Regions from separate parts of the Rhizorhabdus dicambivorans genome, predicted to be linked through region 2. Evidence: predicted binding sites of a transcription regulator. Region 2 holds the regulator's gene; the other holds the start of a gene.
The links. Region 2 encodes LexA, which represses DNA repair genes until DNA is damaged. Its sites were predicted from a motif close to GTTCCNCNCTTGTTCT; they were not measured.
Positions count from the first base shown of each region.

Region 1: a site for LexA is predicted at 7,059-7,074, ahead of CMV14_RS20715 (3-oxoacyl-[acyl-carrier-protein] synthase III C-terminal domain-containing protein). Genes of this name have one in related genera too.

Region 1 covers NZ_CP023449.1:4,409,052-4,424,257, forward strand. Annotated here, with positions in the region: gene CMV14_RS20695 (Rieske 2Fe-2S domain-containing protein) at 103-1,131, opposite strand; gene CMV14_RS20700 (TonB-dependent receptor) at 1,519-3,900, opposite strand; partial or broken gene CMV14_RS27235 (IS5/IS1182 family transposase) at 4,271-4,441, opposite strand; gene CMV14_RS20710 (acetyl-CoA acetyltransferase) at 4,504-5,670, opposite strand; gene CMV14_RS20715 (3-oxoacyl-[acyl-carrier-protein] synthase III C-terminal domain-containing protein) at 5,727-7,037, opposite strand; gene CMV14_RS20720 (aromatic ring-hydroxylating oxygenase subunit alpha) at 7,278-8,288, opposite strand; gene CMV14_RS20725 (IclR family transcriptional regulator) at 8,740-9,489, opposite strand; gene CMV14_RS20730 (MmgE/PrpD family protein) at 9,550-10,899, opposite strand; gene CMV14_RS20735 (HpcH/HpaI aldolase/citrate lyase family protein) at 10,952-11,800, opposite strand; gene CMV14_RS20740 (CaiB/BaiF CoA transferase family protein) at 11,874-13,100, opposite strand; gene CMV14_RS20745 (MaoC family dehydratase) at 13,100-13,570, opposite strand; gene CMV14_RS20750 (acyl-CoA dehydrogenase family protein) at 13,567-14,721, opposite strand; gene CMV14_RS20755 (MaoC family dehydratase) at 14,718-15,206, opposite strand, start outside.
Region 2 covers NZ_CP023449.1:84,575-99,780, reverse strand. Annotated here, with positions in the region: gene gltX (glutamate--tRNA ligase) at 1-313, opposite strand, end outside; gene CMV14_RS00450 (ComEC/Rec2 family competence protein) at 463-2,538, shown strand; gene lexA (transcriptional repressor LexA) at 2,664-3,338, opposite strand; gene CMV14_RS00440 (molybdopterin molybdotransferase MoeA) at 3,396-4,583, opposite strand; gene moaC (cyclic pyranopterin monophosphate synthase MoaC) at 4,588-5,061, opposite strand; gene trpC (indole-3-glycerol phosphate synthase TrpC) at 5,058-5,852, opposite strand; gene CMV14_RS00425 (DOPA 4,5-dioxygenase family protein) at 5,900-6,277, opposite strand; gene CMV14_RS00420 (VOC family protein) at 6,334-6,714, shown strand; gene CMV14_RS00415 (nuclear transport factor 2 family protein) at 6,783-7,202, shown strand; gene CMV14_RS00410 (TonB-dependent receptor) at 7,266-9,704, opposite strand; gene CMV14_RS00405 (ATP-binding protein) at 9,887-11,623, opposite strand; gene CMV14_RS00400 (ATPase domain-containing protein) at 11,613-13,109, opposite strand; gene trpD (anthranilate phosphoribosyltransferase) at 13,206-14,192, opposite strand; gene CMV14_RS00390 (anthranilate synthase component II) at 14,194-14,787, opposite strand; gene CMV14_RS00385 (flavin monoamine oxidase family protein) at 14,882-15,206, shown strand, end outside.

The DNA of each region.
Region 1 (15,206 bases), 700 kb from region 2:
CGCGAGCCCCTAGGCCGGCCGCTGGTCATGGAGCGCCTGTTCCAATGCATCAAGCACGAAGCCAGCATGCGTAGTGTGGCGGCTGGTTCGAGACGCGACACTCTAGGCATTTACCGCCTTGCGCTCTGCCGCATTGGCCGCAGTCTCAAGTGCGTCCAAAGTTGTACGGGGGTATTTCCGAACCGCGCGCATAAAACGTGCCATGGCTCGATCGGCGCCTACCAAATGCATATCGCCAATTCTCAGACCATTCAGAATCGGAAGGTCCTCGTTGACAAATCTGTTATGCATCGCCTGCCAAGTATCGAAATATTCTTCGGACTTGTCGTCTTTCGTGGTGACGATCGAAAAGAATACCTTCGTTCCCAGGCTACCGCATGGTGTCATTACGGCGACATACCATTTGAGCCGGCCGTCAACTTCGCTCCGTGTCGTGATGCCATTAACGCCGTGAACGGCGATGTCGGGACGCCACACACCTTCTTGCTTTTCTCCCGTGTGCGCCGCGTCCCAGCTCATCCGCCGCAGATAAGGGCTGACTTCTTCGACATCGGGATCGGCAAATTGCAGACCGTGGACCACGCGATTGTGAACAACGTCGAAAACGTTGGTTGCAAATATCCAAGGCTCGACGTTCAGCTTTGCCTCGAGATCGATTTCGAACGCCCGAAACGCGTGCTTCGTATCATCGAACTCTTCGAACGTCGGCAGATCGTAAAGCGGCGTCTCTCCCAGGAACACCCAGATCAATCCCAGGCGCTCAGCCGTCGGAAGATTCGCCAAGCTCGATCCTTTTGGGATCGGGTCGCCGGACGCGATCACTTTACACTTGCCGCCCTGGCCAAACTCCCAATGATGGTAGGGGCAACGAATATTATTGCCGACAACGTCGCCACCCACGCTGAGGTCAGCGCCCATATGCTTGCAAAACGCGGACATCACCCGGACGACTTCATCCTCGCCTCGGTAAATGACAACGCGGCCGTCCGCTAAATCGGCGCCAATGGCTTTTCCCTTGGGCACGTCGCGCGACAGGGCGATCGGGTACCAGCACTGATGAGCGCCCGGCCCCAAATCAGCTACCATTGCCCGCCGTCGCGCTTCAGGCGTTGCGCTGCGTGTCACGTCCATTCACCGTTCTCCTGTACCTTCGCACCGCGCGGCCGGGCCCGCGGCGAACCCCGTTGCAGCATCCACTTCATGCGCAGGTGAAGGGGCTCGCCATTTGCTTTGGCGGCTAAACGTCATCATTCGGTTCTTCCTTGCGATATTCCTCGATCTCCGCAAGCGTGCCGAACTTCTGAACGACCGAATTTATATATGTGATTATGGGCGTCCACCTGAAGCGCCGCGGCGATTGCGCGGATGCAAATTCATACGATCCGTCAAGATCTCCCGGGCGCCAAGGATGCCCGCGCCTGCCGGGGGCGTCCTGACCCAACAACCGATAACGTCGCCTACCCTTCGTCGTTCCAGACATGAAAACGACGAAGGGCGCGACGAAAACCAAGCCAGACGTTAGAATGCAACGCCGAGCTTAACTCCCCACAGTCGTGGCTCGCCCATCTGTGCGACCAAAACGCCCGCCGAGAAAGCGGTGTCGTTCATTCTGGCGAAATAGTCCTTAGAGAAGGCATTGGTGACGAATGCCTGCGCGTTGAACTTCTTATCCTCCGATTCCCAAAGGACGCGGAAGTTGACGATGCCATAGGACGGAAGATCCACTATCGGGTCGTTCGTCAGGACGAAGTTCTGCTTCGCCTGCGCCCGCCCTTCCGCCTGGAGAGTGAAGACGCCGAGTCCGCTCACCGGAATGTGGTGGGCGATCGTGGCGCTCAGATTCCACTTGGGTGTCTGCGGGATCGGCTTCCCTTCGAGCGGGACCAGACCCAGGTTCGGACTGCTCAGGATGAGGGGCGAGTCCGTGATTTTGGTGTTCAGGAGACCCCCCGACACATTGAAATCCCAGCGGTCGTTCGGCGCATAGTTCAGCTCGACTTCCGCCCCATATATCCGGGCCTTGCCGATATTAAGGAAGCGGCTGGTGACGATTGGCACGCCGGTACTGAGGTCGCCGACGCTGAGCAACTCCTGCTTGCCGTCAAAGAGATAATAGAATCCGGCCAGGTTGAGCGTCAACGTCCGGTCAAGGAACCGGTTCTTGCTGCCGATTTCGAAGGCATCGAGATGCTCCTGTCCCACCGGGCCGGTCAGGGCAGCGTTGGTCGCCAAAGCGGCGGCCCTGCCGGCGGGGGTGGCCCCCCCGGTAGCGGAGTAGAATGTACTATAGGAGACGCTCTTTGCGCCGCGCGAGTAGCTGGCGTAAAGGCTGTTCTCGGTGGTCGGCTCCCAGGTCAGGCTCACTCGGCCGGTCACGTCCTTCGTTACCGGATCGGGATCGGTTACGCCCGACAGGATGTCCAGCGGGGGCAGGGCGCCGGCCGCGGTAGTCAGGGTGACATCCGCCTGCTTGAGCTCCCGGTTTTCGATTGTATAACGCGCTCCGGCGGAGAGCGTCCACTGATCGGCGAACTCCCAATCGGCCTGACCAAACACCGCTCCGGACTTGGTGTCTACGCGGGATCTGGACCGGACTGATTGGAGGAGCCCACCCGTGTTGTTCCTGACGGTCAGAGGCGCGTCGCTTCTCTTGCGGTCCTGGTAATAGTAAATACCCGTCACCCAATTCAGCGTGTCGGTCGTACCCTGGAGACGCAATTCTTCACTGAATTGCCTGGATCGGTTATTAAATTGCGCTTGGATGTTCTGATTTTGGAGACCACTGGGCGTCGAGGACTGATCGCCGTCCACGCCGATGCTCGACTTGAACCGAGTATAATTGGCGATGTTGATCAGCGACGCCCAGCCAAAATCGGTCTCAAACTTGCTGGTAAGGGACGTAAAATTCTGGGTGACCGCCAGTTGATCCCTGGAAAGTTCGGTGATCGCGTCGCCGGATTGCGGCCGAACCTGGCGAGGCTGGCCGCCGAGAACGACGGTATCGACGCATCTGGCGGCGAATATGTCCTTCCGCGCGCAGACCGCCCTCGAGGCGTCCCTCCATACGCCCAGGCCAATGTTGGGCGTCGATTCCGAATCATTTTCGGAATGGGTGACCTGCAGCCGCAGCTTCGATGCATCGCCGAGATCAAAATCGGTCGTGCTCCGGATGCTCCACACCTCCTTTGCCGCCAGCTTCTTGGGCGCGCCAGGGAAAGTGCCACGATTGGTGAAATGGCCGTCATGCTGCTCGAACTGACCGGCAAGGCGTGTCCGCACATTCTCGCCGAGCGGTCCGCTGACCGCGGCGTTGAGGGCTATCCAATTGTCCGAGCCATACAGAACACTGGCCTTGCCGGTGAAATCGGAGGTCGGCGCCGCCGAAACAAAATGGACGAGGCCGCCCGTCGTGTTGCGGCCAAACAACGTCCCCTGCGGGCCGCGCAGCACTTCGATCCGTTCCACGTCGAACATCTGCCCGGTAAGGCTGCTTTCATCGCCGAGATAGATCTCGTCGACATAGACGGCGACCGAACTCTCATTGAGACGCCCGTTGGAACCCTCTCCGCGGACGCCGCGAATGCTCAAGTCGGGGGTGGTGTTGCTGCCGCGGTTGAAGGTGATGTTGAAGTTCGGCGTCTGTTGCGCAATCGAGGTGAAGGTCGACAAATTGAGGTTTTCAACCTTCTCAGCGCTCACCACGCTGACCGAGATCGGCACGTCGATAATCGCCTGCTCGCGCCGCTGGGCGGTCACGATGATTTCACCAGGGTCTTCAGCGAAGGCGGCGCCGCCCGCGAGAATGGACGGAACAACAATCGCCGTCCGCATCAGCATCGCAGCCAATGCTCTTCGGGATCCTTTGCTCTTCAAGTGAGCGTCTGAGAAATTCACGATCATATCCCTCTCCCTCTTAATGTTTTCTTGATGTTTTGTTTTAAGTTCGCACCCTACCATTGGCATGGCCATATGACGATATCCGGCGTTTAAATTACATATGTGAAACGCAAGACGTTTCTCTCGCACAACTTGACGCACGTCTGGCTCTTCGGCCGGGTGCTAGCTGGAGAAATTTCAATGACGTTCACATCAATCGTCAGGTGGTCCGAATATTTATATTCCGTAGATATCAACTCTGGCCTACCGGCTTCATTCAATATGCGTTGCCGTTGAAGTCTGCCCCGGCCAGATAGAAGGCATCCCATTTGTGCCCGTTGGACAACTTCCGATGATCAACCGCGATGCCATCCTTGGCGTTTGGAAAATCAAGATGAGCGTTTCGGCGAACATATTGCCGCCCATGGCGACGAGGATCACGGCCTTGGAGACATCGATGCGCTTTTCATAATCGCGCGCGAGCCTGCGCCATCGGATCGTCCGAGCGCTTGATGACCTCGATGGTGAAGTCGAGGAAGGTCGCCTTGTCCATCAGCTTGAGCCGAAATTCACCTCTCGCGGCCGGCCGCCGCAGCGCCCCGGCCTATTCCACGAAGCGTGGCGGCTTTATGCTCCTTCCCGTCCCACGATGACCACGGCGCTAACATTCTGGTTGGGCATGCCACCCAGATTATGGGACAAGCCGTAGACAGGCTCGTCCGGTCGCTGACGCTCCCCCGCGCGGCCGAGGATCTGAAGATAATTCTCGTAGATCATACGCAGACCCGATGCACCGATCGGATGGCCGAAACATTTCAGCCCTCCGTCGATCTGGCAAGGGATCTTGCCGTCCGCATCGAAAATGCCGTCGAGCACGTCCTTCACCGCGCCACCATTCTCGCTGACGCCCAGATCCTCCATCGTAACAAGCTCGGTCACGGAAAAGCAGTCATGCACTTCCATCAGGCTCAGCTGCTCGCGCGGATTGGTGATCCCGGCTTCCTGATAGGCGGCTTTCGCTGCCACGCGAGTGGTATGAAAATAGCTTCCGTCCCAGCCCGATCCCTGCAGTTCCCACCCGTTGGACGTGGAGACTGCCAGCGCCTTGACTGTCACTAGCTCTCTCTTGCCAAGCGCTCTTGCGATTTCCGGTGTCGTGACGATCGCGCAGGCTGCGCCATCGGACACGCCGCAGCAGTCAAACAATCCAAGCGGCTCAGCGATATACGGCGCGTTTATGACCTGATCCATCGTTACCCGCTTGCGCAGATGCGCCTTCGGATTCTTCGCGCCATTATCATGGCTTTTGACGGAGACATGCGCGATTGCCCGCTTGAACAGATCCTTCTCGATCCCATATTTTGCCCGGTAGGCTGAAGCTAGCTGGGCGAAATGGCCAGGTGCCGATCCCACCACCCCCATCATGTCCCAGTTGGTGCCGCGGGTGCGCACAGGCAGGCCGCCATAGCCTGTGTCCTTCAGCTTCTCGACGCCGAAGGCGAGTGCGATATCCACGGCCCCGGACGCAACCGCATAGACCGCACCCCGAAAAGCTTCCGAGCCTGAGGCGCAATAGTTCTCAACCTTGGTGACAGGGATGTTCGGCAGGCGCAACGCCATGGCGAGCGGAATGCCCGAAGGCCCGATATTCACCGTATCGAACGCCACGCCAAGCCAGGCCGCGCCGATCTCCGACACGTCGATGTTCGCATCGGCAAGCGCCTCTTCAAATGCTTCGACCGCCAGATCGTCGGCACCCGCTGACCAGCGCTCGCCAAATTTGGCGCAGCCCATTCCGAGAATGGCGACCTTGTCTCTTATCCCGCTTGCCATCGCTCTGCTCTTTTCTACTATGCTCTGTTCGACAACCGCCGCTCGGGGGCGGCTTTCCAGAAATATTGGGAGAACCCCCTCCGGTCATCGATCGCCTTGATGCGGAACACCATCCGCAGCTGCGTCCCGATATCCAGCCCTTCCTCTCCGACGTCGACGATCTCCGCCAGCATGCGGCCGCCGCCTTCGAACTCGATATTGCCGTAATAAGCGGGCGGCGACGGCGAGAACATGAGGTAGTCTGACGTGAAGGTGACGATCTTTGCTGGCAGTTCCGCAAGCGGATAGTCTTCCTGAGTGTGGATGGCCCGCGCCTCACGCGAGATGCTGACAGGCGACTTCGGGAACTGGACGGCGCCGGTCTGCGTGCATTTGCCGCCGACCAGGCCGAGCACCGATTTCCGTTCTCGATATTGGGCGGTGAGGATCGGTTTTTGGTCCAGCTCGGCGCGCATGCCCTTATCGAGGTCGATCAGCCCCGAAAAGGCTAGATATTTGACATAATTATCGACTGGCGCTCGATCTTCCAGATATCCCCCGATGCCTCTGGCTTTCGCCGCGCCCACGATCGCTGCGGTCGTCTCCAGGAGGATTACGTCGCATCCTCCGCCAAAGCCGACCACCATGATGAGTTGACCCGGCGTTGCGCGTTCCAGGACATGGGACAGCAATATCAGCGGTTGGGCCGCACCGGCGTCCCCCAAGACACCCCCCAGCGTGTCGGCAACGGCTTCCGGCCTGATGCCGCTACCTTGCGCGACATATTCGCTGATCTTCGGCATGGAAGATCCAAGGACGAAATGGTCGATCTTCCTGGCGTCGACGCCTAGCTTCTGAAGGGCTGCGATGATCGTAGAAACGACAATCTTTCCGTAGCCTTCTTCCCGCACCCAGCGGGCTTCCCAATTATAATCGAACGTTTCGCCTTCCTTGCGGAAATGGTCGACGAGATCGATGCTGACGGAATGTGTTCCGATCAGCTTCGCACAGCCGTCTCCCTTCGACACCACCACCGACGCCGCTCCGTGCCCGGAATTATACTCCCCCTCTGAGCCGGGCTTGGCCACGTTACGCTCCGCGGCGACGCACAGCGTATCGCCGGCCCCGCCCGCCACCGCATGAAACGTATCGATCAGGGCGGAGGTCGCCGACCGCTTGCTCCCCGAAACGTCGAGTGCCGCGGTCGCGTCCGAAAGGAAGAGCGCCTCCTTCACGATGGTCGAGTTCTGCCGGTCGGCGAAGGGGTGCGAGGTGGAGGCCAGCACGACACGCGCAATGGCAGCACGATCGCGGCCTGCGAGGCAATCGCGCGCGGCCTCCACGGCCATGGTGATCGCGTCTTCATCCCAGGAACAAAAGGAGCGCTCTCCCTTCGCAAAGCCCTTGAGGCCGGGCGCAAACCAGCCAGTCGCCGCATAGGCAGCGTTTCGCTGCAGCCGCTGCCGAGGAACATATCCTCCAAACGCGTGGATACCTACCACCACAATCTCCCGAAATGGTCTGGCGTCGAAAAGTCACCGCCTCGACCGATCTCCCGATCGCTCAGCGGCGTGGTCGCACTTGCCGGGCTAGTCCATTTTCGCGGTTCGCTCGAGTTCCTTCATCGTCACCCGCGGATATTTGAGGACGGAGCGCATGAAGCGCGACAGAGCCCGATCCGACGGCAACAGCAGGAGCTCATCCAATCGCATATTGTTCAATACCGGGAGATCTTCGTTCATGATCTGCGCGTGCATGGCAGCCTGCCGATCCAAAAATTCTTCAGCACCTTCTTCGTTCGTTGTAATGACGGTCATGAAGAACTTGGTGCCATGGCGAGCGGAGGGTACGCTTGCGCCAATATACCATTTGAGCCGTCCGCCTTGCTCACCCTTGTTCCGCAGGGAATTCACGCCATACACATAGATTTCCATGCGTAGGCCGCCGGTGCCCTTGTCGCCCAAATCGGCATCCCACGACATACGACTTCGGTAGGGGTCGATTTCTTCAACCTCCGAATGGACAATGTTTATACCGTGAAGAGAGCGCAAGTGCGCAATGTCGTACACGTTGGTGGTGAACATCCACGGCTCACAGTTCAGCTTGTCGTTAAGCTGCACCTCGAAGGACCGGGCGACATGCTTCGTCTCGTCGAAATCCTCGAAGGTCTGAAGCTCATAAAGCGGCGTTTTACCGAAGAACACCCAGATCAGTCCGAACTGCTCGCGCGCCGCGAACTCGAAGAGCTTGGCGCGCTTCGGGATCTCATCACCCGCGGGGATATGTTTGCAATCGCCGCCGTCGCCATAGGACCAATGATGAAAGGGGCAGCGAATATCGTTGCCGACGACCTCGCCACCTACGCTCAGGTCGGCACCCATATGCTTGCAATAGGCGGACATTGCGCGGATCACGCCATCCTCGCCGCGATAGACGACGACCCGCCCGTCCGCAATATCGCGGCCGACGACCTTACCCTTCGGTACGTCCGCCGAAAGGGCAACCGGGTACCAGCACTCGTGGGCGCCGGGGCCCAGATCAAATATCGATCTCCCCCCCGAAGTGCTCTCGGCAGGGTCAGCCGTTGCGCGCGCAGCCATTTAATCCTCCTTCAATCAGGCAGCGCTGGGGAGCGCGTGCCTGCCATCCCGCCAGCCGCCTCCCAATTGCCAGGATGACGTCCGCAGATGTTCTGCGAATCAAGCATGGTCTTTCTACACAGACCCCGCCTTTTCCGTGAGATCGGGCAAGTTTATATTATGAATGTGATGATCTCCCAAACGGGTAGTATTCACGCGGCAGCACGAGATTTTCTCGGAGATTATACTTTTATTTGCCGTGTATCTATTCCTCTTTTAAATGAGATATTTCGTCGATATATTAGAGTAACTTTGCAATAATTTACGATATTACATGAGGGTCTGCGTCATGAAGGATGAATGTCCATCATCGCAGAGTTCGTTTGGAAAATCAGGGATGAACGTTTCGGCGTACGGTTTCGCGGCAACGCGGAAAAATTCCGGTCAAGCATTCCCAGCGAACAGGGCGAGCTCAACTAGCAGTCGCGCTGGTCTGCCGGACCTCTTTGCGCAACAGCTCCAGGAAGCGGTCATGTTCGCTCTCTATCCGGTAGATCGGGGCGCCGATACCGATGGCGAGGGGGGGGTGATCGCCCAGTCCCGCGATTGGCATCGCAATGACGCCGGCGCCCGGTGTCACCGTTCCCTTGGTGAGATAATAGCCGAGCTTTCGACCCTCTCTTACCTTGTCGATGATCTCCTGAGGGGAGAGCGGAGAAGCGTCGGCTGGTCGCTCTGCATTCACCCGGCGTACGATCGCGCCGATCTGCTTGTCAGACTTGGTGGAGAGCAAGGCCTGACCGACCGCAGTCGTACATAGCGGTCTTCGCGCGCCCTGCCTCATGTGAAAGCGGATCGGATTCGTCGCCTGAAGCACCTTCACGTAGACGACGTCCATGCCTTGCTCGGTGCCGAGGACGATCATGTCGCCCGTGGCCGTGCTGAGATGGCGCATCATCTTGGTCGGGTCCTGGGCACGACCGGCTTCGTCGACCAGCCAGGCGCCGATCAGCGCGATGCGGATCGTCGGCCGGAAGCGGCGGGTCTCGGCTTCGAAGCTGAGATAACCAAGCGAGGCGAGTGAGCGCAACAATACAGACGTGCTGGACTGCGGGTAGCCGAGGGCCCGACGGATCTCGTCCGCCGATGCCGCGCCTTGGCGTTCCGCAAAGTACTCCAGCACTTCGAGTACCCGGCGGGCCGATTTAACGGATTGATCCATGGCCACCGCTATAAGCGTGTATGAGTAAGCTCATATCCGCCCTGCACCCCTCATTTCAAATCATGCAGCACGCTTATACAACTCCGAGACAGAACGCACATCCTGCAGATTGCAGAGCATCGAGAAAAGGTCCCTGCGCGTCGCCTCGCCAAGCTGGCTTGCGGTGCATTCGTCAAACTTGGCCGCTAGCCTCGGCTGCCCCGCAGGGTTGGAGGCGTGGCCAAATGCGAAGCGAACCGCGGGGCCGGATTGAACGGTGCCGTCAGCGAACTCGATCTCGACATGGTCTGCGGGCGAGAACAGCGATTGCTGCGGGTCTATTTCGGTGCACTCGACCCGTTCGACACGTGCCATGAGTTCGCGGACGGCGACGCGCTTGACGTAATCGTCGTCAAGCTCACGAAGGCCGACGCTGCCCTCCAAGATAGCGGCGGCGACGGCAAATTCTGCGCTGAACTTTGCTTCTAGCGACGTGCCCGGCGCTCGGTAACGAAGGATCTGCGACTGGGTGTGACCCAGGTGCACGCGAATGGACCGGATCGCATCGATGCGCCCCGCCGTCGCGTCGGCCAGGGCGACTACCGAGTCGATCATCCGATGTGCGGCATAGCAGACCGGATAGAGCTTGATATTGGGGCCTTCGGACAAGATCCGCCATGAGCGGCCGAAGGCAGGCTCAGTCGTGCGATCCACCCTGGCTGCAGGCGAATATGCCGCAAGGAAGCCCAGCGGATGCTCCAGCGCATCGATCGCCGCTGTCATGCCCTGAGCCGCGAGCTGCGCCGCGAGGACTCCGTTCTGAGCGGCGCGGCCGAGCTGGTAGGGCTTGGTCATCGAGCCGAAATTCGCGACGAGTCCTGCCGACATCGAGGCGGAAATGGATAGTGCCGCTGCGGCCTTCTCCTCGTCCAGGCCCAGCAGATTGGCGCAGGCGGCCGCAGCGCCGATGGCACCGAAAATGCCGGTGGGGTGGAAGCCCTTCGCGTGATGCTTGTCCTGCTCCCGAGAAGCCAGCTCACACCAAACCTCGTAGCCGGCAACATAGGCCGTCAGGATATCCTTGCCGGTCGCGGCCGGTTCGCCGAGAGCCAGAATGGCCGGAAGCAGTACCGCGCTCGGGTGGCTGTCGCCAGCTGTGTCGTCATAATCCAGCGCATGCGCAGCCGTCGCGTTCACGAGCGCAGCATAGTCGGCAGAGGTGCGCAATTTCCCCCAGAGTGCCCACGCTTCGTCCGCCCCTCTTGGCGCGTTGCCGGCGACGAGCGAGGTTACCGGCTCGTCGAGACCGAGCAGGATGACCGAGGCGCAATCGGCTATGCCCCTCACGGCGGCATCGGTCGCTCCGGTGGGAAGGTCCTCATATTGAAGGTTCGCAACGAAATGTGCTGCGCTTTTCGTCAACCCGGTCATCGGAACGCCTGCCTATCATCTAGCGGACACTGAAGAACGACCATCCCAGATGCTACATGCCAGCTCGTTCGGCGCGCTGGAGGATGACCTGCACCATGCGCACGGTGCCCACGTCGACCATTTGCCCATCGACGGCGATCGAGCCCAATCCCTCCGCTTCGGCCTTTGCATAGGCGTCCACAATGGCACGCGCTCTGCGGACTGCCTCGGCGTCGGGGGTGAAGACGTCCAGAGCGACATCGATCTGTGCCGGATGCAACGCCCATTTGCCGCCGAAGCCAAGGAGCTGCGCGCGCGTGCACTCCTCGCGGTAGGTTTCGAGGTCCTTGAGGCCGGGAAACGGCCCGTCGATCGCCTCGATACCCGCCGAACGTGCGGCGATGAGAAGCTGCCAGCGGCCATAATGCCAGGGATCGCCCGGATAGCTGCTCTTCCCGTAGAGGATGATGGGATCGATACCCTGCGACGCGGAATAGTCGCCGAAACCGAAGATGAGCGCTTCCAGTCGCGGCGTCGCAAACGCGATCTCATTGACATTGCGCATGCCGTCGACTTCTTCGATCAGCACTTCGAGGCCGATCTTCTTCGTGAGCTTCAGCCGCTTCTCGATCTGCGAGAGAAGCGTATCGACGAACAGCAGATCGGATGCGCACCGCGCCTTGGGGAGCATGATCGTGTCGAGATGCTCGTGCGCCTGTTCGGTGACCTGGATGATATCCTCATAGCACCATTCCGTGCCGAGATCATTGATGCGGACGCATGCCGTCTTCCCGCTCCAGTCGAGGTTCTTCAGCGCGTCGATCGCCTTGGCGCGGGCCGATACCTTCTCGCGCGGCGTTACGGCATCCTCGAGATCAATGAAGACATGATCGGCGTTGGAGGCGGCGGCTTTCGCAAGCATTTTCTCGCTCGATGCCGGGACGGCCAATTGCACGCGGCGGCGACGAATAGGGCGCTGATAAGTCATGGGATTCCTATTTCACAATGTTCCGGTTGAACAGATTGTCGGCCTCGGCGCCCGAATAGCCCGCAAGCTCCAGGACCTCCCGCGTATTCTCGCCGAGAAGAGGAGCCCGGTGGCGCACGCGTCCGGGCGTACGGCTCATCTTGACAGGCACACCGGCGACCTTGACGGAGGTTGCCGAGCCCGGCTGCTCGACATCGACGAGCATTTCCCGGATCTTGAAGTGGGGCTCCTCGAAAATGTCGGCGACATCGTAGATCGGTCCGAACGGGATCACACCGCCGAACAGCGCGGTCAGCTCCGCCTTGGTCTTTGTCTGGGTGAAAGCCTCGATAAGCCCATACACCTCGTCCTGATGATTGAGCCGATCGTTATTCTGTGCGTAGCGCGGATCAGTCGCATGGTGCGGCTGATCCATCAACGTGACGAGCTTTTGCCAGAATTCGTCTGTGGGCGCGCTGATCGTCAGCCAGCCGTCGGACGCCCGAACCACGCCATAAGGGCAAAGCAGGGGATGCCGGTTGCCTTCCGGCCGGGGTATGCGGCCCGTGTAGGTATATTGATTGATGATCCGTTCGCAGGTCGCCAGCACGCAATCGACCATGCTGACGTCAACGAACTGGCCGACCCCCGACCGCCGCGCTTCCATGAGCGCCATGACGATGCCAAAGGAGGCTAACATACCCGGAATGAGATCGCCTACTCCGGGTCCAACCTTGACCGGGGTCTGCGCATCCGGCCCGGTGATGCTCATGATACCGCCCATCGCCTGCCCGACGATGTCGAAAGCGGGCCAATGGACATAGGGGCTTTCCCCGGATCGTTGGTCTCCGAAACCGCGGATGGCCGCATAGACCAGCTTGGGATTGCGCGCGGACAATGTCTCATAGGACATGCCGAAGCGTTCCATGACGCCAGCGCGGTAATTCTCGACCAGGGCATCCGCGCCATCGACCAGTTTGAAGAGGATGTCCCGGCCTTCGGGGCTCTTCAGGTCGAGCGCGATGCTCTTCTTGTTGCGGTTGACGCTTTGGTAGTAGCCGCTGATTTCGCGCAGTTCGTCATCCGCGCGATAGGGGCCGAGCCTGCGCGTCTCGTCACCTTTGAGCGGCTCGATCTTGAGCACCTCGGCGCCGTGATCCGCCAGCAATTGCGTGCAGAACGGCCCGGCCAGAACCTGCGTCAAATCGATGACGCGGACGCCGGTCAGGGCGCCTCGGGGTTCGGAAGCGGACATTATTGGGTTGGCCTCCGCCGCACGAGGACGGTGCGTTCGACCTGGCAGACAAATTCGTCGCGCTGGTTATAGCCATAATGCCGGAAGGTCACGAGCCCGGCATCTGGCCGGTCCGACGGTGCGCAGGCGAGGACTTCGGTCACGCTGTAGAGCGTATCGCCTTCCACTACCGGCGTCCTCAGGCGCAGCTTGTCGAGTGCCACATCCGCCAGCGCATTCTCCGATGTATCCTCGCTCGCCAGGCCCACCACGATCGAAGCCGTGACGCCGCCATAGGTGATGCGGCGTCCGAATTTGGAAGCCGCAGCATCATGCGCGTTGAAGTGGCCCTGAGCTGTGTTCATCGTCAGATGTGCCAGGATCACCGTCTCATTTTCACCGATCGTCTTGCCGCGCGCGTGCCGCATCTTCTGGCCGGGCGTGAAATCCTCGAAATAGTTGTCCGGGCTGGTGAGTTGCTGAGACGTCATTTTGCGGGTTTCCCAAGGAGGTGATCGGAGATCACGCGCAATTGAATTTCGGATGTGCCTTCGAAGATCTTGGTGAGGCGGGCATCGCGCCAGTGCCGCTCGACGGCATAATGCGTGGTGTAGCCCGCGCCGCCATGGATCTGGATCGCTTCCGAGGTGACCCGCTCGGCCATTTCGGTGGCGAACAGCTTGACCATCGACGCTTCCAGATCGCAGCGGACGCCGGTATCGATCTTGCGGCACACCGAATACATGAGCTGCCGTGCGGCCTCGATGTCGGTCGCCATCTGCCCCAGCTTGAAGCGGATCGCCTGGAATTCGCCGATCGGCTTGCCGAACTGGATGCGTTCCTGCGCATATTTCAGCGCATCTTCGAGCGCGCCGCGCGCCAAGCCGATAGCGCGTGCTGCGGTATGCGCACGTGCGACCTCCAGGCCGCTGGTGGCAAGGTAGAAGGCACGGCCGGGTTCGCTCACCATATTCGCATGGGGCACGCGGGTTTTGTCGAACGCCAGTTCCCAGGTCTTCCAACCGAAATAGCCGATCTTGGGGATCGGGGCTCCGGCGCAGTTGTCGGGAAGCGCGCCGCGCGTCTTTTCGACGAGGAATGCCGAAATGCCTTTGTGCGGCTTGGCTTTGTCCACTGGTTCCGTACGCGCGAGTACCAGAATGGCGTCGGCGCCGTCGGCGTTGGTGCACCAATATTTGCTGCCGCTGATCAACCAGTCGTCGCCATCGCGCTCGGCGCGGGTCGAAAGACCGGAAATGTCGGAGCCCGTGCCCGGCTCGGACATCGAAAAGGCGAAGATCATCTCGCCCGTCGCCATTTTTGGGAGATATTTCTGCTTTTGCGCCTCAGTCATCAACTGATAGCCGAGCATCGGCCGAATGATGCTGCTGACGCTCATCCAAGCGCGGGCAAGTTCTTCGGTTACGAGGCAATATTCGAAGCAGCCAAGACCCAATCCGCCATATTGCTGCGGGATCGTGATGCCGAAGAAGCCCAGTTCCGCCAGCTTTGCCCGCAAGGAATCCGGTATGTCGCGACGCTCAGGATCATATTCATTGGCGATCGGCAGGACTTCATTCATCGCGAAGTCGCGCGCGACATCCTGGATCATCTTCTGTTCGTCGGAAAGCGAAAAGCTCATAATTTGGCGTCCCTACGCGGCACGAGATTGCTCCTTGTGAAGACGATCACTCTCTCATCGCGCTGGTTGAATCCTTCGGTCAGCCAGGTGGCGATCCCATAGCTCGCGTCGCTCTTGGACTCCCGCAGAGCCGTCACCGTCGAGCGGGCAGTAAGTGTATCGCCGACATGTGCAGGCTCACCAAAGGACAGGTCGTCTACCCCGAGAAAGGCTCCGCCACGCTCGCTCAAATCCTCGACGGACAGGCCGAAGACTATGGCAAACACCAGCATAGGGCTTATGACGATATCCGCATGACCTTCCGACTTTGCGTACTCTCTGTTAAAATAGAGAGGGTTCAGCTGGAGGGTAGACAGCGAGAACAGAAGATTATCCGACTGTTCGATCGTGCGCCCCCAATGGTGGTTGAAAACGGCGCCCACCTCGAAGTCGTCATATGAGTTTCCCCGAAGTCTTAAGGGAAACTTCTTGAGTTCAGAGACAAG
Region 2 (15,206 bases):
GGCCGGCGGCGAGCAGCTGTTGGGCCACCTCGGCATGGCGGGCAGCGCGCGAGAATTGATAGACCACCTCGCCGTCCCAGTTCAGGTCGAGCCAGGTCATGCCGTCGAGGATCGCCTCGATCGCCGGCTGGGTGGAGCGCGCGCGGTCGGTATCCTCAATGCGGAGCAGGAACTTGCCGCCGTGATGGCGGGCGAACAGCCAGTTGAACAAAGCGGTGCGCGCGCCGCCGATGTGCAGGAATCCGGTCGGCGAGGGGGCGAAGCGGGTGACGACCTGGCCGGATGGGGTCTGATTTTCGGTGCTTGCGCCCACGCGCGGTTTCTCCAAGATCGGGCAATGGCCTGCGATGTCGATGCGCCCCGTAAAGCATTTTCCCGCCGGGTCAAATTGGCCGGCGATTCGAACGGTGCCGGCCCGGCCCCATTGTCGGGCGAACGGTGATCGCCGGCCTGCGGGACCGCATGGCCGGCGCGGCGCGGCGGATCGAGGCGGTTCTGGAGGCGGAGCGCGATCAGCTGGCGCTGTGGCTGCCGGTCGCGCTGGGCGCGGGAATCGCGCTCTGGCTGGCGCTGCCCCGCCCGGCGGGCTGGTATGCGGCGATGGCGCTGCTCGGCGGGGTGGCTCTGCTGGGGCTCGCGGTCGGCCCCGGCACGCGGCTGGGCCGATCGTTGCTGGCGGGTGGGCTGGTCGCGCTCGCCGGGCTGCTGCTGATCTGGTTCCGCGCCGACTGGGTGGCCTCGCCGCGCATCGACCGGCCACGGGTCGCCGAGGTGGCGGGGCGGATCGAGGCGGTCGAGCGGCTGCCGGCGCGCGAACTGGTGCGGCTCACCATCGCCACCGATCCCGGCCTGCTGCTGCCCCCGCGCCTCCGGCTCAATATCGACGAGGCCGATCTGGCCGGGCCGGTCGTCGGCGGCAGCCGGATCGTGGTGCGCGCCCGCCTGCTGCCGCCCGCGCCGCCGGCGGTGCCGGGCGCCTATGATTATGCGCGCGCCGCCTGGTTCGCCGGCATCGGCGCCACCGGCAAGGCGCTCGACCGGCCGCGCATCGCGGCGGGCGAGGCGGGCGGTTTCCTGCTCTGGCTCGCCGACGCCCGCGCCCGCCTGTCGCAGCACATCGAGGCGCGGGTGGCCGGTGCCAGCGCGGGCGGGATCGCCGCCAGCCTGGCGACCGGCGACCAGGGCGCGATCGCCGAGGAGGATGCCGAGGCGCTCCGCCGCGCCGGTCTCGCCCATCTGCTCTCGGTATCGGGGCTGCACGTCTCCGCGGTGGTCGGCGGGGTGCTGCTGCTGACGCTCAGATTGCTGGCGCTGAGCCCGGCGCTGGCGCTACGCGCGCCGCTGCTGCTGATCGCGGCCGGCGCGGGGGCGGTCGCCGGTATCGCCTACACCCTCTTGTCGGGCGCGCAGGTGCCGACGATCCGATCCTGCGTCGCCGCGCTGCTGGTGCTGGCCGGGATCGCGATGGGGCGGGAAGCGATCACCCTGCGGCTCGTCGCGACCGGCGCGCTCGTTGTGCTGTTGCTCTGGCCCGAGGCGCTGGCGGGGCCGAGCTTCCAGCTCAGCTTCGCCGCTGTCACCGCGCTGGTCGCGCTGCTCGATCATCCCAGGGTCGCCGCCTTCGCCGCGCGGCGCGAGGAGCGGCTGGCGGCGCGCTGGGGCCGGGCGATCGCGGTGATGCTGCTCTCGGGCCTGCTGATCGAGGCCGCGCTGGCCCCGATCGCGCTGTTCCATTTCCACAAGTCAGGGCTGTACGGCGCCGCCGCCAATATCGTCGCGATCCCGCTCACCACCTTCGTCATCATGCCGCTGGAGGCGCTGGCGCTGCTGCTCGATGTGGCGGGGCTTGGCGGGCCGGCCTGGTGGCTCGCCTCCCATGCGCTCGCCCTGCTGCTGTGGATCGCGCACCGCGTCGCCGACGCGCCGGGATCGGTGGCGATGCTGCCGACCATGGCCTGGGGGGCCTTCGCGCTGATGGTGGCCGGCGGGCTGTGGCTGGCGCTGTGGCGCACGAAGCTGCGGCGCTGGGGGCTGGCGCCGCTTGCGGTGGGCGCGCTCTGGGCGCTGGCTTCGCCCGCGCCCGATCTGCTGGTGACGGGGGACGGCCGCCATGTCGCGCTGGCGCTCGGCGATGGCCGGGTGGCGCTGCTGCGCGAACGGACCGGCGATTATATGCGCGGGGTTCTGAGCGAGGCGGCCGGGGTCGATGCGGAACCGCTGCCGTTCGATGCGCTGATGCAGGCGCGCTGTTCGGCCGATCTGTGCCTGGCGGAAATCAACCGGGGCGGGCGGCGCTGGCGCATCCTCGCGACGCGCAGCCCCTATCTGGTCGACTGGCGCCGCATGACGCGGGCCTGCGCTGCTGCCGACATCGCGATCAGCGAACGCCGCCTGCCGCGCGGCTGCAACCCGCGCTGGCTGAAGATCGACCGGCCGCTGCTGGCGCGGACCGGCGGGCTTTCGGTCGATCTCGACCGGGGACGGATCGACAGCGTGGCGGCCCATGTCGGGCAGCACCCCTGGTCGGTGTTCCGCTAGACGGCCAGAAAAGCGGTCGCCCCGGCGGAGGCCAGGGCCGTAAGAGCTTCTCGGTCAGCTACCCGCAAGCGCCTGTTGCGGCCCCGGCCTCCGCCGGGACGCCGCCCGTGGTGGGCTTGCGGCGCTCAGTAGCGCCGCAGCAGCCCTGCCAGCTTGCCCTGGATCTGGACCTGATCGGGCTTGTAGCGCTGCGGATCATAGGAGCGGTTGGCCGGGTCGAGCCGCACCATCGCGCCTTCCTTGCGGAAATATTTGAGCGTCGCCTCATGATCGGCGATCAGCGCGACGACGATCTCGCCGTCGCGCGCGGTCTGGGCGCGGCGGATCAGCGCATAGTCGCCGTCGAGGATGCCGGCCTCGACCATCGAGTCCCCCGACACCTCGAGCGCATAATGCTCGCCCGGGCCAAGCAGCGCGGCGGGAACCGACAGGCTGCTCTGCCCCTCCAGCGCCTCGATCGGCAGACCGGCGGCGATGCGGCCGTGCAGCGGAATCTCCAGCACATTCTCGTTCGCGGCCTGCGGCACCGGGGCGGAGGCGGGGGCCTTCGCCTTGGTCGCGGGCGCGGCGGCCTTGCCTGCCACCGTCTCCGGCATCCGCAGCACCTCCAGCGCGCGGGCGCGGTTGGGCAGGCGGCGGATGAAGTTGCGCTCCTCGAGCGCGCTGATCAGCCGGTGGACGCCGGACTTGGACTTGAGGTCGAGCGCCTCCTTCATCTCCTCGAACGAGGGCGACACGCCGGTCGCGGCCAGCCGGTCATGAATGAAGATGAGCAGATCATGTTGCTTGCGGGTCAGCATACCAAAGGTCCTTGTCGGGAACGGACGAGGAACATTTAGGCAACTGTAGGGAATCTGTCAAGCGAGCGGAATGATCTCCACATCGGCGCCCGCTTCCAGCGCCGGCGAGTCCGATTCCCGGACGATCAGCAGCTCCGCCTCGACCAGCGCGGCGAGGCCGGCGCTGTCCTGGCTGGCGGTGGGGACGGCCAGCCCCCGCGACCATTTGCCGCGCAGATATTCGGCCCGGCCGCCGGTCGCGGGCAGCGCTTCGCCCAGCCGGGCGGCGGCGGGGGGCGGAACCGGCCGGGCGCTGCCCAGCAGATGCGCGATCAGCGGCTTCAGGAACAATGTCGCGGTGACGAAGGCCGAGACCGGATTGCCGGGCAGGCCAAGCACGATTGCCCCGCCCAGCGTGCCGATCATCACCGGCTTGCCCGGCTTCATCCGCACCTTCCAGAAGTCGATCGTCGCGCCCGCCTGCTCCAGCGCGGGGAGGACGAGGTCATGGTCGCCGACCGAGGCGCCACCGGTGGTGACGATGATGTCGGCGCCGCCCGCCAGATCGGCGAAGGCGGCACTGATCAGGCCGAGATCGTCGCGGATGATGCCATGGTCGGTGACCTGCGCCGGGGTGCCCGCCAGCAGCGCCGCGAGCATCGGCCCGTTCGAGGCGGGGAGCAGCGCGCCGGTCGTGGGTTCGCCCGCCGGCACCAGTTCGTTGCCAGTCGAGAGGATCGCGACGCGCGGGCGCCGCCGCACGGGAAGCGCGCCATGGCCGCCGCTCGCCGCCAGCGCGATCGCCGCCGCGCCGATCGGGGCACCGGCCGGGATCAGTATGTCGCCCTCGGCGAAGTCGCTGCCCTTGCGGCGGATATGCGCGCCGATCCGGGGCGGCCCCTCGCCGGTCATGGTCAGGCTGTCGCCGTCGCGGCCCGCCTCCTCCTGGATCAGGATGCTGTCGGCCCCTTCGGGAACCGGGGCGCCGGTGAAGATGCGCGCCGCCTCGCCGGGCGCCAGCGCGCGGCCGAGGCCGCCGCCCGCCGCGCTTTCGCCCGCGACGGTCCACGGGCCGGGGCGTTCGGCGAAGCGGATCGCATAGCCGTCCATCGCCGACAGATCGAGCGCGGGCTGGGTGCGCTTCGACAGGATGTCCCCGGCGGCATAGCGGCCACGGGCGTCGAGCAGCGGCACGGTCTCGACGGGCAGCGCCTCCTTCAGCGCGAACATCCGCGCCTGCGCCTCGGCCGTCGGGATCAGCGCCATCGGCCTATTCCGCCTTCCAGTCGCCCGACTTGCCGCCGGTCTTGGACAGCAGCCGGACCCCTTCGATCCGCATGGCTTTGTCGAGCGCCTTGGCCATGTCATAGACGGCCAGCAGCGCCACCGAGACGGCGGTCAGCGCCTCCATCTCGATGCCGGTGGTATAGGTGGTCGTCACCGACGCGGTGGCGCGGATGCCGTCGGCCTCGATCGCGAGGTCGAGGGTGACGCCCGAGATCGGCAGCGGGTGGCAGAGCGGGATCAGGTCGGCGGTCTTCTTCGCCGCCATGATCCCCGCGACCCGCGCGACCGCGAGCACGTCGCCCTTCTTCACCGAACCGGCGCGGATCGCCTCCAGCGCCTGTGCCGCGATCAGGATGCGGCCCTCGGCGACGGCGACGCGCTTCGTCTCGGCCTTGGCGGAGACGTCGACCATGCGGGCCGCGCCATCCTCGTCGATATGGGTGAGCTTGTCGCTCATGCCCCGGTCAGCAGCCTGCGCGTGGCGGCCGCCACATCGTCCTGGCGCATCAGGCTCTCGCCGACCAGGAAGCAGCGGACGCCATGTTCGGCCATCGCGTCGAGATCGGCCTTGGAACCGAGCCCGCTCTCGGCGACGAAGGTGCAGCCGGCGGGCGCGTTGCCGACCAGCTCATAGGTGCGGTTGAGATCGATCGAAAAGTCCCGCAGGTCGCGGTTGTTCACCCCGATCAGCCGCGATTTCAGCCTGATCGCGCGCTCCAGTTCGGCCGCGTCGTGGACCTCGACCAGCACGTCCATGCCATGCTCGATGGCGGCGGCCTCGATCTCGGCCATTTCGCCATCGTCCAGCGCGGCGACGATGATCAGGATCGCGTCGGCGCCCAGCGCGCGCGCCTCGGTCACCTGCCAGGGATCGACCATGAAGTCCTTGCGCAGCGCCGGCAGTGCGCAGGCGGCGCGCGCCTGCACCAGATAATCGTCATGACCCTGGAAATAGGGGACGTCGGTCAGCACCGACAGGCAGGCGGCGCCCGCCGCCTCATAGGCGCGGGCGTGGGCGGGCGGATCGAAATCGGAGCGGATCAGCCCCTTGGACGGCGACGCCTTCTTGATCTCGGCGATCAGGCCATAGCCGCCCGCCGCCGCCCTGGCGTCGAGCGCGGCGCGGAAGCCGCGCGGCGCATCGGCCGCCCTGGCGCGCGCGCTCAGCTCGGCGAAGCTCGTCGCGGCCTTCGCCCGGGCGACATGCTCGCGCTTGGTGTCGCAGATCTCGGTCAGCTTGTTGCTCATCGCCGCGCGGCATAGCGGGGGGCGGGCGGCGGGTCCAGTTGGGCGGGCTAGAAATCGCTGCGCCCGAAGCGGGCCAGCCCCCGGTTGATGCCGGGCGGATCGAGCACGGTAAGGTCGAGGTCGAGCGGCTCGCCATGCCATTGCCCCAGGCTGGTGTGATCGGCGAGATCGTCGAGCGTCAGCGGATGGACCAGAGCGCGCAGCCCCGCCGCCTCGATCAGCGGGACGATGTCGGGCAGCGAACGCACCCTGAAATGCACTTCATATTGCGGGATCGGGTGCGGCCCGGCGGGGCCTTCGGTCATCGCGCCGACGAACACTATGTCCGCTCGTCGCGAAAAGGCGTCGCGCAGCGCTTCGGCGGCGGGACGTTCGGACGCTGTGAAATAGATGTGCGCGTGATAGGGTGCATCCGGGCCGGTCATGGTGCGGCAGATTAGGATCGCGGTCCCGGAACGGCAATCGTCGTGGAGCGAAGTCGATGACGGTCGAACTCAACCACAGCATCATCTGGTGCCGCGACAAGCGGGCTTCGGCGGATTTCCTCGCCGGGATGCTGGGCCGGCCCGCTCCCGTGCCCTTCCATCATTTCCTGGTGGTCGACTTGGACAACGGCGTGTCGATCGATTTCATGGAGAAGGAGGGGCCGGTCGCGCCCCAGCATTATGCCTTCCTGGTCGACGAGGAGAGCTTCGACGCGATCCTCGGGCGCCTCCGGGAAAGAGGCCTCGACCACTGGGCCGATCCGGCGCGCAGCCAGCCGGGCCGGATCAACCATTTTGGCGGCGGGCGCGGCGTCTATTTCACCGATCCGGACGAGCATCTGCTGGAGGCGATCACCCGCCCTTATCCGCGGGATTGAGCGCTTCGCATATTGCCGCCCGGCCGCGCAAATCCTAAGGGTGTGGCTTACCCACAGCTGGAGGGCACATGCTGGATCGGGTTTCGATACTCGCGGCCGTGGACGACGCCTATGCGCGGCGCGCCAGCGGCGACAAGGTGGCGCTCGATGCGATCTGGGCGCCGGGCGCGGTGTTCGAACTGGTCGGGCGATCCCCGCTGATGGCCGCCACCCTGCCCACCGGGCCGGCGGCGGCGATGGACGTGGTCTCCACGCTGGTCGACAGGGTCCGCTTCCACAGCTTCGAACGGCTCGACGCGGTGGTGGAGGGAGGCCAGGCCGCGATCCGCTGGCACATCACCGCTTCGGCGCCGGGCGGCGCTCCGTTCGAGATCGAGCTGTTCGATCTGTGGAGCTTCGACGAGCAATATCGCGCCACCCGGCTCGTCCAGTTCACCGATACCGCACTGCTGGTCGATCGGATCGGCGGCGCCGCGCTGCTGGCCTGAAAATGGCGAAGCGCCCCGGACCTTGCGGCCCGGAGCGCCCCGTCATCGGTCGCTGGCTAGCGATCAGAAGCTGTAATAGAGGCTGAACACCGCCGAGCGGGCCTCGCCGGGCGTCGCCCAGCCATTGTTGCGGATGCCCGTGAAGTAGCGCTTGTTGGTGACGTTCTGGACGTTCACCTGCGCGGTCACGCCGTCGGTCACCTCATAGGAGAGGAAGGCGCGGTGGGTAAGCCAGCTCTTCGAGCGGAAGACCGGGGTCAGCGTGCTCACCGCCGGCAATGTTGTCCCCGAAGCCAGGGCGCTGTTGTTGAGCGCGAAGCTGCCCGTATAGGTCAGTCCATAACCTAGCTGCAGTCCGAAGGGGAACTGATAGGTCGTGAACAGGCTTCCCGCATGGCGCGGCGTGTTGGTCAGCCGCTGTCCGGCCTGCGGGTCCGGAATGGCGGCGGAGTTGGCGCAGGGGTTGACCGTCACTCCGGCATCCACTCGCGGGCCGGGGTTGGCGAGGCAGAAGTTCGAGACGCTCTGCAGCACCTTGCTCTTCAGATAGGTGTAGTTGGCGAAGATCGCCCAGGCTTCGGTGATGTTGCCGCTGGCGCCCAGCGCGAGCCCGTCCACCCGTGAGCGGCCGTCGGTCACCTGCAGGGTGGTGACGATCGGATCGTTGGTGGCGACGCGATAGTTGGTCCGTTCGTTGCGGAACAGCGCGGCGGTCAGCTGCAGGCGGCGGTCGAACAGGTCGGCCTTGGCGCCGATTTCATAATTCACCGCCTTTTCCGGGCTGACGTCGCAGGGATCCAGCGATCCGGCCGGCGCCGTGATCAGCGTGCCGCAGCCCAGCCGTACCGTCGCCGAGGTCGGGGTGCGCGAATTGCCATAGGCCGCGTAGAGGCTGACCGTCTCGATCGGCTTGAAGTTCAGGCCGACGCGATAGGAGAAGAGCTTCTCGTTGCTGCGCTGGTCCAGCCCGCGCGTATAGGCGCCCAGGGTCGGGCCCACGACAGTCGAGAAGGTGTCGGCGCGGAAGGTCGCCTTGGCCTGCTCGTAGCGGAGGCCCGCGTTGAACTCGAGCTGCGGGGTGATCTTCACCGTGTCGAACAGATAGCCGGCGACGTTGCTGCTGCTGCCCTGCGATCGGCCCGCCTGGATGAAGTTCACCGCGCCGGTATAGATGGTGTTGGGCGCCGCCAGGCTGATCGGCGGCTGGGCCACGGTCGCGCCGGCCGCGGTGCGCAGCACATTGCCGCTCACCAGCTCATAATCCTCCTTGGTCAGCGAGACGCCGACGACCAGCGTATGCTCCAGCCCGGCGGTATCGAACACGGCGCGCAGGTCGGTCTGGTTGTAGAGCAGCTGGTTTTCCTGGTTGCGGATATTGCCGCGCGGGCCGCTGGGATAATAGGTGCCCGGCGTGTTCTGGGCGGCCGGGCAGGCCAGCGGCGTGGAGGCGATGTTGGTCGCGGGCAGCGGCTGGAAGCCGTTGGCGAGGCAATAGACGCCCTGCGGCGCGCTGGTCGACGAATCCTGCTCCACGCGCTGCCAGCGGGTCAGGTTGCGGACCGACACCTTGTCGCTGAACTCATGGGCGAAGCGCATCGTCAGCTGGTCGACCACGATGTCCTGGTCGTCGAGATTCTCGATGCCGTAATAGTTGCGGTCCTTGGGGTCGTAGCCCGGAAGCGGCCCGCTGTTCACAGCATTGCGGAAATAGGGGACGCCATAGACGGGAACGTTGCTGTCGTCCTGGTGCAGATATTGCAGGGTCAGGCTGGTCGGGCTGTCGATGCCGATCGTCACCGACGGCGCGATGCCCCAGCGCTTGTTGCGCTCCACGTCGCGGCCCGGCACGCGGTTCTTGTGGGCGACGGCGTTCAGGCGGACGGCGATCAGGTCGCTCACGCGCAGGTTGCTGTCGATCGTGCCGCGATAATAATCGGCGGTGCCGATGCCGCCCTGGACGATGGTCAGGTCGTCGGCCTGCGGCGTCTTGGTCACGAGGTTGATCGTGCCGCCGACCGATCCCGATCCGTTGAAGACGCTGTTCGCGCCGTTATAGACCTCGATCTGCTGCAGGTTGAAGGTTTCGCTGCGGCTGTACTGCGCGCTGTCGCGCACGCCGTCCTGGGTGATGTCGTTATTGGCCGAATAGCCGCGCAGGTTGATGCTGTCGCCATAGCCGCCGCCGCCTTCGCCCGCACCGAAGGTGATGCCGGGAATGGTCTGGAGCGCGTCGCGCAGCGTCAGCAGGTTCTGCTTGCGGAGCACCTGGTCGCCGATCACGGTGATGGTCTGCGGGGTGTCGATCAGGGCGCGGGTGGCCTTGGGGCTCTCGACGCGCTCGACCTTGATCTCTTCCTCGATCGCGGTCGCCGTCACCGTCATGCCGCCCAGCTTCTTCTCGCCTTCGGGCTTGTCGGCGGTTTGCGCCGCGGCCGGCGCGGTGGCAATGAAGCCCACACATGCCAGCGCGAGGAAGCTCGCCCCCTTCATCTCCATCGTCATGCTGAAACCTTTCCCTGTCGTGACGGGGCCGGCAGCTATCGATAATGAAAACGATTCGCAAATAAATTCTGCGAACGATTCGCATTTGCGTGGTGGGCCGGTCGGTTTCGCGGACCATCGCCCGCTTCCGAGTGGCAAGATTTTTCTTTGTTTCTCGTATCTTGTGGCCTGATGGGGATCGGCTAGCCGGCTGCTATGCGATCCGGTGCCAATATCTCGTCGATCTTGCGGCCAAGGTCGTCGAGCGAGAATGGCTTGGTGATCATCCCCATGTTCGCGCCAAGGAAGCCGGATCGGATCGCGGCATTCTCGGCATAGCCGGTGACGAACAGGATCGGCAGGTCGGGCCGGTGCAGCCGCGCGGTGTCCGCGAGCTGGCGGCCGTTCATGCCCGGCAGGCCGACATCGGAGATCATCAGGTCGATCGCAATGTCCGATTCGAGGATCGGCACGGCTTCCTGGCCGTCGCGCGCCTCGATCGCGGCATAGCCGACCTCCTCGAGCACGTCGCGGATCAGCAGGCGGACCGAGGGATCGTCCTCGACGACCAGCACCTGCTGGCCGGCCCCCTGCGGCGCGCGGGGCATCTCCTGTCCCGCATCGATCCCGGCGCGTTCGGTGGCGGGCAGGTAGATGCTCACCGCCGTGCCCTTGCCCGGCGTGCTGTCGATGGTGACATGCCCGCCATTCTGCTGCGCGAAGCCATAGACCATCGACAGGCCGAGCCCGGTTCCCTGGCCCAGCGGCTTGGTGGTGAAGAAGGGCTCGAACACCTTGTCGAGCAGTTCGGGGGGCATGCCGACGCCGGTGTCGCGGACCGTAACGACGACATAGCGGCCCGGCTTGGCGTCGGCCATGCCCGCCGCGATGGCGGGGTCGATCCCGACGCAGCTGGTCGCGACCGACAGCGTCCCGCCCTCGGGCATGGCGTCGCGCGCGTTGATCGCCAGGTTCAGGATGGCGCTTTCCAGCTGGTTGGCATCGGCGATGCCGGCCGGGATGGTGGGATCCAGGCGCGTCTCCAGCGCCACCTGTTCGCCGATCGTCCGCACAAGCAGATCGCCGAGCGTGCCGATCAGCGCGTTGACGTCCACCGGCCGGGAATCGAGCGACTGCCGGCGGGAGAAGGCGAGCAGGCGCTGGGTGAGCCCAGCCGCGCGGTTCGCCGAGGTGGTCGCGGCGTCCATATAGCGCTCGATCCCCTCGAACCGGCCGGTGGCGATCCGGCGCCGCATGATGTCCATCGCGCCGATGATGCCGGTCAGCATATTGTTGAAGTCGTGCGCGATGCCACCGGTCAGCTGCCCCACCGCCTCCATCTTCTGGCTTTGATGGAGGTGCTCCTGGGCGCGGCGCAGTTCCTCGGTGCGCCTGGCGACCATCGCCTCCAGCTGGTCATGGTTGCGCGCCAATATGTCGCGGGCGGCGCGCAGTTCCTCTTCGCTGCGCGCCAGCGCGGCGTTGCGGGCGCCGATCTCGGCAAGATGATCGCGCATCTCGAACTGCTTCTGGCGCGAACGCAGCGCGGAGCGGACGGCGCTCAGCAGCGATATCGAACTCAGCGGCCGTTCGAACACGGTGAAATTGTCGACCACGTCCGAAATGCGCAGCACCGCGGCCTGGCTTGGCGGCAGCGGCCCCATGCGCCGCGCGGCCAGCACGATGAACGGCACGTCGGACCAGGCGGGTTGTGCGTCGAGCGCGGCCCGCAGCCGGCGCCGGTCCGCGCCCAGCGCCTCCTCTGTCAGGATCACCGCGCCGAGATGGTCGTCGAGCCGGTCCGCGATCGAGGCCAGGTCCTTCGAGATCGCGACGTCATGGCCCTCGCGCCGCAGCAGGCCGGCCACGCTTTCCGCGTCGCGGCCATAAGGTGCCGCAACCAGCACCCTATGGCCGAATTTCGCTGTCCTATGCGGCACCGCGGCCTTCCATCAGCGGGTTGGTCGTGCCGCGATATTCAGGGGTGCCGGTCAGCACGCCCCGGAAATCGCGCAGCGGCTCGCCGATGCGGATGCCCTGCGCGTCGATGCGCAGCTCGCGGATCGCATCCTCATGCTCGCCGCCCCGGTTCTTCAGGATCGATATCGCCTTGCGGATGCGCCCTTCGGCCTCGAAGAAGCGGATCAGCACCACCGCGTCCGCGACATAGGAGATGTTGAGGCTGGTCGCCATCGAGCCGACCAGCCCATGCTGCGGATTGATCAGGAAGGTGCAGACGCCGTGATGGTTCAGATAGGATAGCAGCTCGTGCATCTGCAGGATCAGCTGCTGCTCCTGCGGCATCGCGGCCAGATAGCCGTTGAGGCTGTCGATCACGATCGTCCGCGCGCCGCGCTGCTCGACTTCGGAACGCACCATCGCAGCGAATTCGCCAGGCGACAGTTCGGCGGGGTTCACCTGCCGGATCACCAGGCAGCCATCGTCTATATAGCGCTGGACCTGGCTCTCCAGAGCGCCGATTCGTGCCAGCAGCGTGCCGACCCGCTCGTCGAACTGATAGATGGTGGCCGGTTCGCCGCGCGCGCAGCCCGCGATCACGAACTGCATCGCGATCGACGTCTTGCCGCTGCCGGCCGGCCCGGTCAGCAGCGTGCTGGTGCCCCGCATCGGCCCGCCGCCGAACAGCGCGTCCAGTTCGGCAATCCCGCTGGACGCGGTCCCGCTGGAGGCGGCCCCGCCCCCGGCCGGCTCGCCGTGGTCGGACGCGATCAGCCTCGGAAAGATGTCGATCCCGCCCTTGCGGATGTTGAGGTCGTGATAGCCGGCGATGAAATCGACGCCGCGCAGCTTCTGCACCTGCATCCGCCGCCGTGCGGCGCCGAAATCGAGCGTCAGCCGCTCGACGGTGAAGACACCGTGACACAGGCTGTGGAGATGGGTATCGCGGTCGCCCCCGGTCAGGTCGTCGATCAGGATGACGGTGGTGTCGCGGCCCGCGAAGAACTGCTTGAGCGCCAGCACCTGGCGGCGGTAGCGCAGCGGGTCCTGTGCCAGCAGCCGCATCTCCGAAAGGCTGTCGAACACCACCCGGCGCGGATTGATCCTCTCGACCTGTTCCTCGATCAGCCGGACGGTCTCGCCCAGTTCCACTTCCCAGCTGTAGAGGACCGACTGGTCGCGATCCCCGCCGAGCACGGCTTCGGCGGACGCGAATTCGAACAGTTCGATGCCGTCCAGCTCCCAGCCGTGCGACGCGGCGACCGCCTGCAGCTCCTCGCTGGTCTCCGACAGGGTTATGTAGAGGCAGCTCTCGCCCTGGCGCACCCCTTCCAGCAGGAATTGCAGCGCGAAGGTCGTCTTGCCGGATCCCGGGGAGCCTTCCAGCAGATAGAGGCGCCTGGCAGGCAGGCCGCCTCTGAGAATGATGTCGAGACCGTCGTTTCCCGAAGAGATTCTACCCGGCATTGATTCCGCCATCACCTTTTCGAAAGCGTAATGGATGTGAACACTGCGGGAGGGCCGAGGTTCCCTTGGCCATGCCTCAGGCGTGGCGGGCGGGCTTCAGAAGGCGATCCAGCGCGCGAGCAGGGCCCTGGCCGCGCCGCTGTCGATCGCCCCGGCGGCGATCGCCACGCCCTGGCCCCAGTCGGCGGCCTTGCCGGCGACGATCAGCGCGGCGGCGGCGTTGAGCAGGACGGCATCGCGATAGGCACCCGCCTCCCCGTCCAGCAGCCGGGTGAGCGCGGCGGCGTTATAAGCCGGGTCGCCGCCGCGAATGGCGTCGAGCGGGTGGCGCGGCAGCCCCGCCTGCTCGGGGGTGAAGCGCTCCGGGCCGAAGCCGATCGAGCCGAGGCGGAAGATGCTGCTGGGGCCGCTGATCGACAGTTCGTCGAGCGGCTCGTCGCCCGCGACCATCATTGCCGCCTCGCAGCCGATCCGGTCCAGCGCGCCGGCGAAGGTGGGCAGGAAATCGGGGCGGGCCACGCCGATCAGCTGGCGGCGCACCCCGGCCGGGTTGCAGATCGGCCCAAGCAGGTTGAAGATCGTCCGCCGCCCGATCCGCTTGCGGACGGGGCCGAGCGGTTTCAGCGCCGGATGGTGCTTCTGCGCGAACAGGAAGCACAGGCCGATCTCGTTCAGGCTCGCCTCGGCCCGGTCCGAGGCGCGGTCGAGGTCGAGCCCCAGCGCCTCCAGCGTGTCGGCGGCGCCGGCCTTGGACGATGCGGCGCGGTTGCCATGCTTGGCGACGGGCACGCCCGCCCCGGCCACGACGATCGCGACGGCGGTGGAGACGTTCAGGCTGTGGGCGCCGTCGCCGCCCGTGCCGCATACGTCGATCGCGCCCCAGGGGCATCGCACCCGGATCATCCGCTCGCGCATCGCCTGGGCGGCGCCCGCTATCTCGTCGCTGGTCTCGTCGCGCTCGGCCATGCCGGTCAGGAAGGCGACCAGGCTGTCCTCGTCATGGGCACCGTCGAGGATCGCCGAGAACAGCTCATAGGCGGTCGCCTGGTCGAGCGGGAAAAGCGGGTCGGGCAGCGTCGCCAAGTCAGGCGCGCTCCTTCACCTTCATCCCCGCCGCCCGCATGAAATTGGCGAGCATCGCATGGCCATGCTCGGTGGCGATGCTTTCGGGATGGAACTGGACGCCGTGGATCGGCAGGGTCGCGTGGCGGACGCCCATCACCTGCCCGTCGGGGGTGCGCGCGTTGATCAGCAGCTCGGCCGGCATCCCTTCCTCGGGCACGATCAGCGAATGATAGCGGGTCGCGGTGAAGGGCGAGGGCAGGCCTTCGTACAGGCCGCTATTGTCATGCAGGATCGGGCTCGTCTTGCCGTGCATCAGCTGCGGCGCGCGAACCACCTGGCCGCCGAAATACTGGCCGATCGACTGATGGCCCAGGCAGACCCCGAGCAGCGGTTTCTTCGCCGCCGCGCAGGCGCCCACCAGCTCCAGCGAAATACCGGCCTCATTCGGCGAGCAGGGTCCGGGCGAGATCAGGAAGGCCTCCGCCCCGCTCGATATCGCCTGGCCCGCGCCGATCGCGTCGTTGCGGACCACCTCCACCTCGGCCCCCAGCTCCATCAGATAATGGACCAGGTTCCACGTGAAGCTGTCATAATTGTCGATGACGAGGATCATGGCGGCAGCCTGTAGCGGGGTTTGCGGCATACGCAAAGCATCGCTGTCCGCGCGCATGCCGTGAACAAAATCGCGTTCATGCGTTGTTGCCGTCATGAGCGACGAGTTCGACGTGGTGATCATCGGCGCCGGGGCGGCGGGCATCGGTGCCGCGCGGTCGCTGGCGGGCCATGGCCTCAGGCTGCTGCTGGTCGACGCGCAGGACCGGATCGGCGGCCGCGCCTGCAGCCTGCGCCTCGGCCGGATCGCGGTCGATATGGGCTGCGGCTATCTCCATTCGGCCGAGCGCAATCGCTGGGTGGCGATCGGCCGGCAACTGGGCTTCACCATCGATCAGGGCGATCCGGGCTGGCGCGATCAGTATCGCAATCTCGGCTTCTCCGCCGCCGATCAGCATGAAGCTATGCTGGCTTTCGAGG